Regions from separate parts of the Methylobacterium flocculans genome, predicted to be linked through region 2. Evidence: predicted binding sites of a transcription regulator. Region 2 holds the regulator's gene; the other holds the start of a gene.
What was found. The regulator PhoB, encoded in region 2, activates phosphate uptake and scavenging genes when phosphate is short. The targets are predictions, from matches to a motif close to TGTCATNNANCTGTCAT.
Positions count from the first base shown of each region.

Region 1: a site for PhoB is predicted at 1,960-1,976, ahead of OF380_RS02345 (UDP-2,3-diacylglucosamine diphosphatase). Genes of this name have one in related genera too.

Region 1 is NZ_CP107532.1:528,050-532,462, forward strand. It holds gene OF380_RS02335 (D-2-hydroxyacid dehydrogenase) at 1-142, opposite strand, end outside; gene OF380_RS02340 (aminotransferase class V-fold PLP-dependent enzyme) at 227-1,435, opposite strand; gene OF380_RS02345 (UDP-2,3-diacylglucosamine diphosphatase) at 2,076-2,846, shown strand; gene OF380_RS02350 (glycosyltransferase family 4 protein) at 2,843-3,922, shown strand; gene OF380_RS02355 (ribonuclease HII) at 3,992-4,413, shown strand, end outside.
Region 2 is NZ_CP107532.1:2,366,148-2,370,560, reverse strand. It holds gene OF380_RS10970 (MFS transporter) at 1-931, shown strand, start outside; gene OF380_RS10965 (SDR family NAD(P)-dependent oxidoreductase) at 1,031-1,834, shown strand; gene phoB (phosphate regulon transcriptional regulator PhoB) at 1,924-2,622, opposite strand; gene phoU (phosphate signaling complex protein PhoU) at 2,650-3,375, opposite strand; gene pstB (phosphate ABC transporter ATP-binding protein PstB) at 3,475-4,293, opposite strand; gene pstA (phosphate ABC transporter permease PstA) at 4,349-4,413, opposite strand, start outside.

The DNA of each region.
Region 1 (4,413 bases), 1.8 Mb from region 2:
CGATCTCGGCGCCCTGCAGGCGTTCGACGATCTCCTCGGGCGTCCAGGTCGATTCGTGCTCGACGTAATCGTGCGGGAAGCTGAAGGGGCGGACCTTGGCGTCCAGGGACTCGCGGTCGAGGAACACGATCTTCTTCGTCATGGAATCCTCTGGCCGATCCGGCCGGGTCACGGGTAGGGTCGTGGGGTGTCACGGGGCGGGCTCGCCCGCCCCGTCACCGAAACGTCAGGCCTTCGCCAGCGGGTTCTCGCGCAGGTAGCTCGAGGCCGCGGCGACGCCGGAGCCGGGCTGCACCTTCACGCCGTTGTCGAGGAGCGACATCTCTGCGCCCGCGATGGCGCCGAGCAGAGACAGCTCGTTCATGTCACCCACGTGGCCGATGCGGAACACCTTGCCGGCCACCTGGCTCAGGCCGGCGCCGAGGGCGAGGTTGTAGCGCACATAGGCGTGCTTGATGATGGCGGCAGCATCGACGCCCTCCGGAACGACGATCGCCGTGACGGTATCGGAGTTCCACTTCGGCTCCTTAGCGCAGGTCTTCAGTTCCCAGGCGGCCACGGCCTGGCGGGTCGCCTCGCCGAGCACGTGATGGCGATGGAAGACGTTCTCCAGACCCTCTTCCTTCAAGCAGGCGAGGGCTTCGCGCAGACCGTAGAGCAGCGGCAGCGACGGGGTGTAGGGGAAGTAGCCGCTCGGGTTCTGCTTCTGGTGGTCAGCCCAGTCGAAGTAGACATGCGCGAGGCGGTCGTTCTGACCCGATGAGGTATCGGCTGCCTTCAGCGCCTTCGGGCTGACGCAGATCACGCCGAGGCCGGCGGGGAGCATCAGGCCTTTCTGTGAACCCGCAATCGCGCAATCGACCTTCCACTCGTCCATTTTGAACGGCAGCGAGCCGATGGAGGAGACGCCGTCCACGAACAGGAGCGCCGGGTGACCGGCGGCGTCGATGGCCTTGCGCACGGCGCCGACATCGCTGGTGACGCCGGTGGCGGTCTCGTTGTGGACCACCATCACGGCCTTGATCTCGTGGTTCTTGTCAGCCCGCAGGGCCTCGCCGATCCGCTCAGGATTGGCCCCGGTGCCCCACTCTTCGTCCTGCACGACGACTTCCAGGCCGAGGCGCTGGGCCATGTCGATCCAGAGATGGCTGAACTGGCCGAAGCGTGAGGCCAGGACCTTGTCACCGCGCGAAAGCGTATTCGTCAGGGCCGATTCCCAGATGCCCGTGCCGGACGCCGGAAACAGGAAGATGGTGCCGTCCGTCGAACCGTAGACAGCCTTGCTTTCCTCGAAGAGCGGCTTCGTCAGCGCAGGAAAGTCCACCGAGCGGTGATCCTCGGACTGGACGATCATCGCGCGCATCACGCGATCCGGGATGTTCGTCGGGCCCGGAACGAAGAGGTGGTTCCGGCCGGGACGTCGCGTTGCCGCCATGATGTGTTCTCCGTGTTTGACAATGCGCCCGCGGACTAGGTTCGCGCGGCGGCACAGATGCGTCGATGGGTGGGGCGAACCGCGCGGACCGGCCCGAGTCGAATCGGGATGTCCTTGGCGGCTGCGGGTTAGATGAATCGCGGGACGATCGCGTTGGCGCTCAGCATTCAGACGGATGCCGGAGGGATGTCCGCCGGCGCCGAAGGTCTACCTTCAACGCCGCTGGCCGCGAGCGCCACCGAATACCTCAAGCCTCTTCTCCATGGGCCGGGTCACGCGCTCGACGTGCGCACACCGCTGGGCCGTTTCAGCGTCGTCGTCCCCGGGGACGGCACCCTTAGTTCGCCTCGATGGGCTCCGGTCATGCGTCCACGGACGCGGCCCGGTGGGGCACCTTGAGCGCGACTATGCCCGCCTTCGGGGCGAATGGAAAACCCGAAATACTTGGTTCCAAATCAAAATTTTTTTCGTGGAAGAAGAGCTTACGTCGCGTCGCCGAAGAGCCGTGTGGTCGCTGACCGTGGCGTCATCAAACTGATACGGGAATCCGGTTTGGCTCGTCGTATCGGAGGCTGTCCCGGAGGCGAGCGTGGGCGAAGATACCGATACGACCCGCGTCCGGACCTTGTTCCTGTCCGACATGCACCTCGGCACAAAGGGGTGTCAGGCGGACCTCCTCCTGGAGTTTCTGCGCGACTACGATGCGGACGAGATCTATCTCGTCGGCGACATCGTGGACGGCTGGCAGCTGAAATCGGGCTGGTACTGGCCGCAGAGCCACAACGACGTGGTGCAGAAGCTCATGCGCAAGGTCCGCAAGGGCTCGACGCTGGTCTACGTCCCCGGCAACCACGACGAGTTCCTGCGCGATTATATCGGCATGACATTCGGCGGGATCGAGATCGCCGACCAGCGGGTACACGTGGCCGCGGACGGCAAGCGTTACCTCGTCATTCACGGCGACCAGTTCGACATGGTGGTGCGCCACGCCAAGTGGCTCGCCTTCCTGGGAGACGGCGCCTACACCTTCGCGCTCTTCGTCAACACCTACGTCAACACCGCGCGCCGGCGCCTCGGGCTCGCCTACTGGTCGCTCTCGGCCTGGGCCAAGCTGCGCGTCAAGAACGCCGTCAACTTCATCGGGAAGTTCGAGGAACTGTTGAGTGCCGAGGCCAAGCGCGTCGGCGCGGACGGCGTCATCTGCGGGCATATCCACCATGCGGCCAACCGCCAGATCAATGGACTGACCTACCTGAACACCGGCGACTGGGTGGAATCCTGTACCGCCATCGTCGAGCACTACGACGGCACAATGGAGGTGCTCCACTATCCGACCCTGTTGCGCGCCCGCGCCGCCCGGACCGATGCCATCGGGCATCCGCATGCCCGTGGGGCGCGAGCCGTCGCGTGAGACTCCTCATCGCCACCGATGCCTGGCACCCGCAGGTCAACGGCGTCGTCCGTTCCCTGGAGAACATGGCGGCGGCTGGTCCCGCCTTCGGGTTCGAGCCGATCTTTCTGACGCACCAGGACTTCGCCTCGCTGCCGCTGCCGGGATACCCAGAGATCCGTCTCGCCTATGCCACGAAGCGGCATGTGGCCCGGCTCTGGGACGACCTGCGTCCCACCCACGTCCATATCTCGACGGAGGGTACGGTCGGCTTCGCGACGCGCCGCTACTGCCTCGCACATCGCCGCCCCTTCACGACGAGCTATCACACGCGATTTCCAGAATATCTCTCTGCTCGCGCACCCGTGCCGGAAGCCTGGAGCTATGCGTGGCTGCGCCGGTTCCACGGCGCCTCGAACGGCACGATGGTCTCGACGCCATCGCTGGAGCGCGACCTCGGCGGGCGCGGCTTCACCAACCTGATGCGCTGGACGCGGGGCGTCGATACCGACCTGTTCCGCCCCCGGGAACCCGGATCGCCGGAGCCCGCGATCCTGGCCGGCCTGCCGCGACCGATCTTCCTGTCCGTCGGCCGGCTCGCGGTGGAGAAGAACCTCGACGCCTTCCTGAGCCTCGACCTGCCGGGCACGAAAGTCGTCGTCGGCGACGGGCCGGATCGGGCGCGCCTCTCCGCCATCGATCCCGGTGTCCGCTTCCTTGGGACGCGGACCGGGGCCGACCTCGCCGACATCTACGCCGCCGCCGACGTCTTCGTGTTTCCGAGCCTGACCGACACCTTCGGGATCGTACTGCTCGAGGCCCTCGCTTGCGGTGTCCCGGTCGCAGCCTTCCCGGTCACCGGCCCTCTCGACGTCATTGGCGGCACCGGCGTCGGCGTTCTCGACACTAACTTGGCGACCGCCGCCCTCGCCGCCCTCCAGATTCCGCGCGCGCAGTGCCGCGCGGAGGCCCTGCGCTACACCTGGGCGGAGAGCGCGCGTCAGTTCTACGACAACATTGCCATCGCCCATGGAACGGCGCCCGCCCGGACATGGGCCGCGGGTAAAGCGCCCCGGAGCGTGGTCGGGCTCGGCTGAGACGTGGACCGGCCGTCGGTGCCACGCTAGGGACCGACGGCAATCACACCCGTTCCGGATCTCCCTGCAATGCCGCCGTTCGACCCGAGCCTGGCTTCGACCTACCCGGCCGTGATCGGCTGCGACGAGGTCGGACGCGGGGCGCTCTGCGGACCCGTCATCGTCGCGGCGGTCTGGTTCGATCCGGCCGTGTTCCCATCCGATCTGCTCGCGCGTCTCGACGACAGCAAGCGCCTGAAGGCATCCGAGCGTGAGGCCCTGACGCCCCTGATCCGTGCGCGGGCGCAGGTCGCGGTGGCGGCCGGCTCACGCGCCCTGGTGGATCGGCTCAACGTGCGTGGTGCCACGCTCGACGCCATGCGGCGGGCCGTGTCGGCCCTCGAACGTGACGCACCGGTGCGCGTCGATGGTCGCGACGTGGTGCCGGGGATCGACCTCCCCTGCCAGGCCGTGATCGGTGGCGACCGGCTGGTGCCGCAGATCGCGGCCGC
Region 2 (4,413 bases):
GGTGGTGGCGATGGCCTCGGCGGCCGGGCCGACGGTGGCGGCCGGCATCCTCTCCGTGGCGAGCTGGCCCTGGCTGTTCCTCGTCAACCTGCCCGTGGGGCTCATCGCCCTGACGGTCGGCGCGCGCACCCTGCCGGTGACGCCCCGGAGCGGGGGCCGCTTCGATGTCCGCAGCGCGCTCCTCAACGCCCTGACCTTCGGCCTCCTCATCATCGGCGTCGACGGCCTCGGCGATCCGGCCACGCGGGGCCTGGCGCTGGCGGAGATCGGCGCGGCGCTCGCCGTCGGCACGGTCTTCGTCTGGACGCAGACGCGTCTCGCCCGCCCGCTCCTGCCCGTGGACCTCCTGCGGATTCCCGCCTTCGCCCTCTCGATGGCGACCTCCATCGCCGCGTTCGGAGCGCAGATGATGGCCTACGTCGCCCTGCCCTTCTATTTCCAGGACGTGCTGCGCCTCTCCGAGACGCAGACCGGCTTCCTGATGACGCCCTGGCCCATCGCCATCGCGCTGACGGCGCCGATCTCGGGGCGCCTCGCCGACCGCTACGCGCCGGGGCTGCTCGGCGGCCTCGGCCTCGCCCTGATGGCCACGGGGCTCGCCGCCATCGCGCTGTTGCCGGAGGGCGCCTCGCACCTCGACATCGGCTGGCGCCTGACCCTGTGCGGCCTCGGCTTCGGTCTGTTCCAATCCCCCAACAACAAGGTCATCATCACGAGCGCGCCCCGCGACCGCAGCGGCGGGGCGAGCGGCATGCAATCGACCGCCCGCCTCACCGGCCAGTCCTTCGGGGCCGCCCTGGTGGCGGTGATCTTCGGCCTGCACCAGGGGGCGCCCCCCGCCGGGCCGGTCTCCGCCACCCTGTGGTGCGCCGTGGGGCTCGCCGCCTTCGGCGCGGTGGCGAGCGTGCTGCGGCGCCAGCCGGAGGGGTGACGGCGGAGCGCGCAGGCTTTGCGCCGGAGGCATGACCGCCGATCGCACCAACGGTCGCGCCGGGCGTTGACCCGGCAATTCCCACGCGAGGACGAGTCCATGAACATCGACCTGTCGGGCCGGCGCGCCCTCGTCACCGGCTCCACGGGCGGCATCGGCTACGCCATCGCGAGGGCGCTCGCAGAGATGGGCGCCACCGTGGCGATCAACGGGCGCACGCAGGACCGGGTCCGCGACGCCATCGACCGCCTCAAGCGCGAGACGGGCCATGCGGGCTTCATCGGCGCGCCGGGCGACGTGGCCAACCCGGACGGCACCGCCCGCGTGGTCGCGGGCCTGCCGGACATCGACATCCTGGTGAACAACACGGGCATCTTCGAGCCGAAACCCTTCTTCGAGATCCCGGACGAGGATTGGCACCGCTTCTTCGAGACCAACGTGATGAGCGGGGTGCGCCTGTCGCGTGCCTATACGCCCGGCATGGTCCAGCGCGGCTGGGGCCGCGTGGTCTTCATCTCCAGCGAATCGGGCGTGAACATCCCGGTGGAGATGGTGCATTACGGCATGACGAAGACGGCCCAACTCGCCGTCGCGCGCGGCCTCGCCGAGACGGTCGCGGGCAGCGGCGTCACCGTGAACAGCGTCCTGCCCGGGCCGACCCTCTCGGAGGGCGTCGCCGATTTCATGCGGAGCATGGCGCCGGCATCGGGAGGCGGCGAGGTCGATCTCGACGCGGCGGGCCGGGCCTTCGTGGCCGAACACCGCCCGACCTCGCTGATCGGGCGGCTCGCCACCGTCGAGGAGGTGGCCAGCATGGTGGCCTACGTCTGCAGCCCGGCCGCCAGCGCCACCAGCGGCGCGGCCCTGCGGGTCGATGGCGGCACGGTGCGCAGCATCGTCTGAACGCGGACGGGCCCGATGCCGGACTTTTTCCGCGCACGCGGGATCAGGGTCCGGCCGCGGGGGTCAACGCCAGCCGGAAATGTTGCCGCCTACTCCCCCTCGAACATCTCGTCGAAGGAGTAGCCCGAGCCGCGTACGGTGCGGATCGGGTCGCTCTGGCGCGGGCGGTTCAGCGCCTTGCGCAGGCGGCCCACATGGACGTCCACGGTGCGTTCGTCGATGTAGACGTCGTGGCCCCAGACCCCGTCGAGGAGTTGCTCGCGGGAGAAGACCCGGCCGGGGCTCTGCATCAGGAATTCGAGGAGCTTGAACTCGGTGGGTCCGAGATGGATCTCCCGGCCCTCGCGACGGATGCGGTGGCTGACCCGGTCGAGCTCGATGTCGCCCGCCACCAGCAGGTTGGCCACGTGCGCGGGCTTCGCCCGGCGCAGCAGCGCGCGCACGCGGGCGAGCAGTTCCGGCACCGAGAACGGCTTGACGATGTAGTCGTCCGCCCCCGTGCCGAGGCCCCGGATGCGGTCGCCCTCCTCGCCCCGGGCGGTGAGCATGATCACCGGCAGGCGCTCGGTCTCGCGCCGCGCCCGGATGCGCCGGCACAGTTCGATGCCGGAGAGGGCCGGCAGCATCCAGTCGAGGAGGACGAGGTCGGGCACCTGCTCCTGCAGGCGCAGGTCGGCCTCGTCGCCCCGCGCGGCCGAGTCGACGATGAAGCCCTCGGCCTCGAGGTTGTAGCGGAGGAGGAGGGTCAGGGCCTCCTCGTCCTCGACGATCAGGATACGCGTACTCATCCGTGTGCTTTCCGTGCGGCGCGATCCTCAGACCGCGCCGGGCATCTCCACCGTCGCGTAGTTGGAGGCGTCGTTCTTCGGACGCTCCCGCTCCGCCAGCAGGTTCTCGCCGGTGACGAGGTAGTGGATCGTCTCGGCGATGTTGGTGGTGTGGTCGCCGATGCGCTCGATGTTCTTGGCCACGAACAGGAGGTGCGTGCAGAACGAGATGTTGCGCGGATCCTCCATCATGTAGGTCAGGAGCTCGCGGAACAGCGAGTTGTAGAGCGCGTCGATGGCGTCGTCCCGCTCCCACACGTCGAGCGCCGCCTTGGTGTCGCGGCCCGCATAGGCGTCGAGCACGTCCTTGAGCTGCTCCTGCACCAGGTCGCTCATGTGCTGGACGCCGATGACGATCTTCTGCGGCTGGATCTGGTCGGCGATCGCCACCACGCGCTTGGCGATGTTCTTGGCGAGATCGCCGATGCGCTCGATGTCGTTCGAGACGCGGATGGCCGTGACCGTCTCGCGCAGGTCGATCGCCAGGGGCTGGCGCCGGGCGATGAGCAGGATCGCCCGCTCCTCGATCTCGCGCTGGAGGATATCGAGGCGCACGTCGGCGCCGATCACCGCCTGGGCGAGGACGGCGTCCCGGCGCACCAGGGCCTGGCTCGCTTCCGCCATCATCTTCTCGGCGATGCCGCCCATCTCGGAGATCGAGCGGCGCAGATTTTCAAGGTCCGTGTCGTAGGACTTGACGATGTGGTCGGACATGGGGGTCGCACTCCGCGATCGGGCCCGCCTGTCCGGGGGCCGCCAGGGCGATGGGGTCGGGCGCGGACCGGGGAAAGGTCCGCCACGGGCCGCCGTGGATCAGCCGAACCGGCCGGTGATGTAGTCCTGGGTCTGGCGCTTCTCCGGGTTCATGAAGATGCGCGTGGTCGGGCCGAACTCCACGAGTTCGCCGAGATACATGAAGGCGGTGAACTGCGAGATGCGCGCGGCCTGCTGCATGTTGTGCGTCACGATGACGATCGTGAATTCGGAGCGCAACTGCTCGATCAGCTCCTCGATGCGGCCCGTCGAGATCGGGTCGAGGGCCGAGGTCGGCTCGTCGAACAGGATGACCTCGGGGCGCTGGGCCACGGTGCGGGCGATGCAGAGGCGCTGCTGCTGACCGCCGGACAGGCCCATGCCGGACTGCTTGAGCTTGTCCTTGACCTCGTCCCAGAGGGCGGCCTTGCGCAGGGATTCCTCGACGCGGACGTCGAGGTCGGCCTTGGGCAGCTTCTCGTAGAGGCGCAGGCCGAAGGCGACGTTGTCGTAGATCGACATCGGGAAGGGCGTCGGCTTCTGGAACACCATGCCGATACGCGAGCGCAACTCGTTCAGGTCGACCTTGGCATCGAGGACGTTCTGGCCGTCGAGGAGGATCTCGCCTTCCGCGCGCTGCTCCGGATAGAGGCTGTAGATCCGGTTGAAGGTGCGCAGAAGGGTCGACTTCCCGCAGCCCGACGGGCCGATCAGCGCCGTGACCTGGCGATCGTGGAAGTTGAGGTTGACCGACTTCAGGCCGTGGAAGCTGCCGTAGTAGAAGTTCAGGTCCCTGACGGCGATGCGGACCGGGGAATTCTCGTCGGCCTTGTGGCGTCCGGTGAGCTGCGCTTGGGTGATCGCGGGGGCGGCGTTCATCGGTTCGGCATCCTGTCGATCGAAGATGGGAGAGGGCAAGGCGGCGCGCTGAGGGTCAGCGCGACCGATCGGTCTTGATGACGAAGCGGGCCACGACCGACAGGGCGAGGATCGTGATGG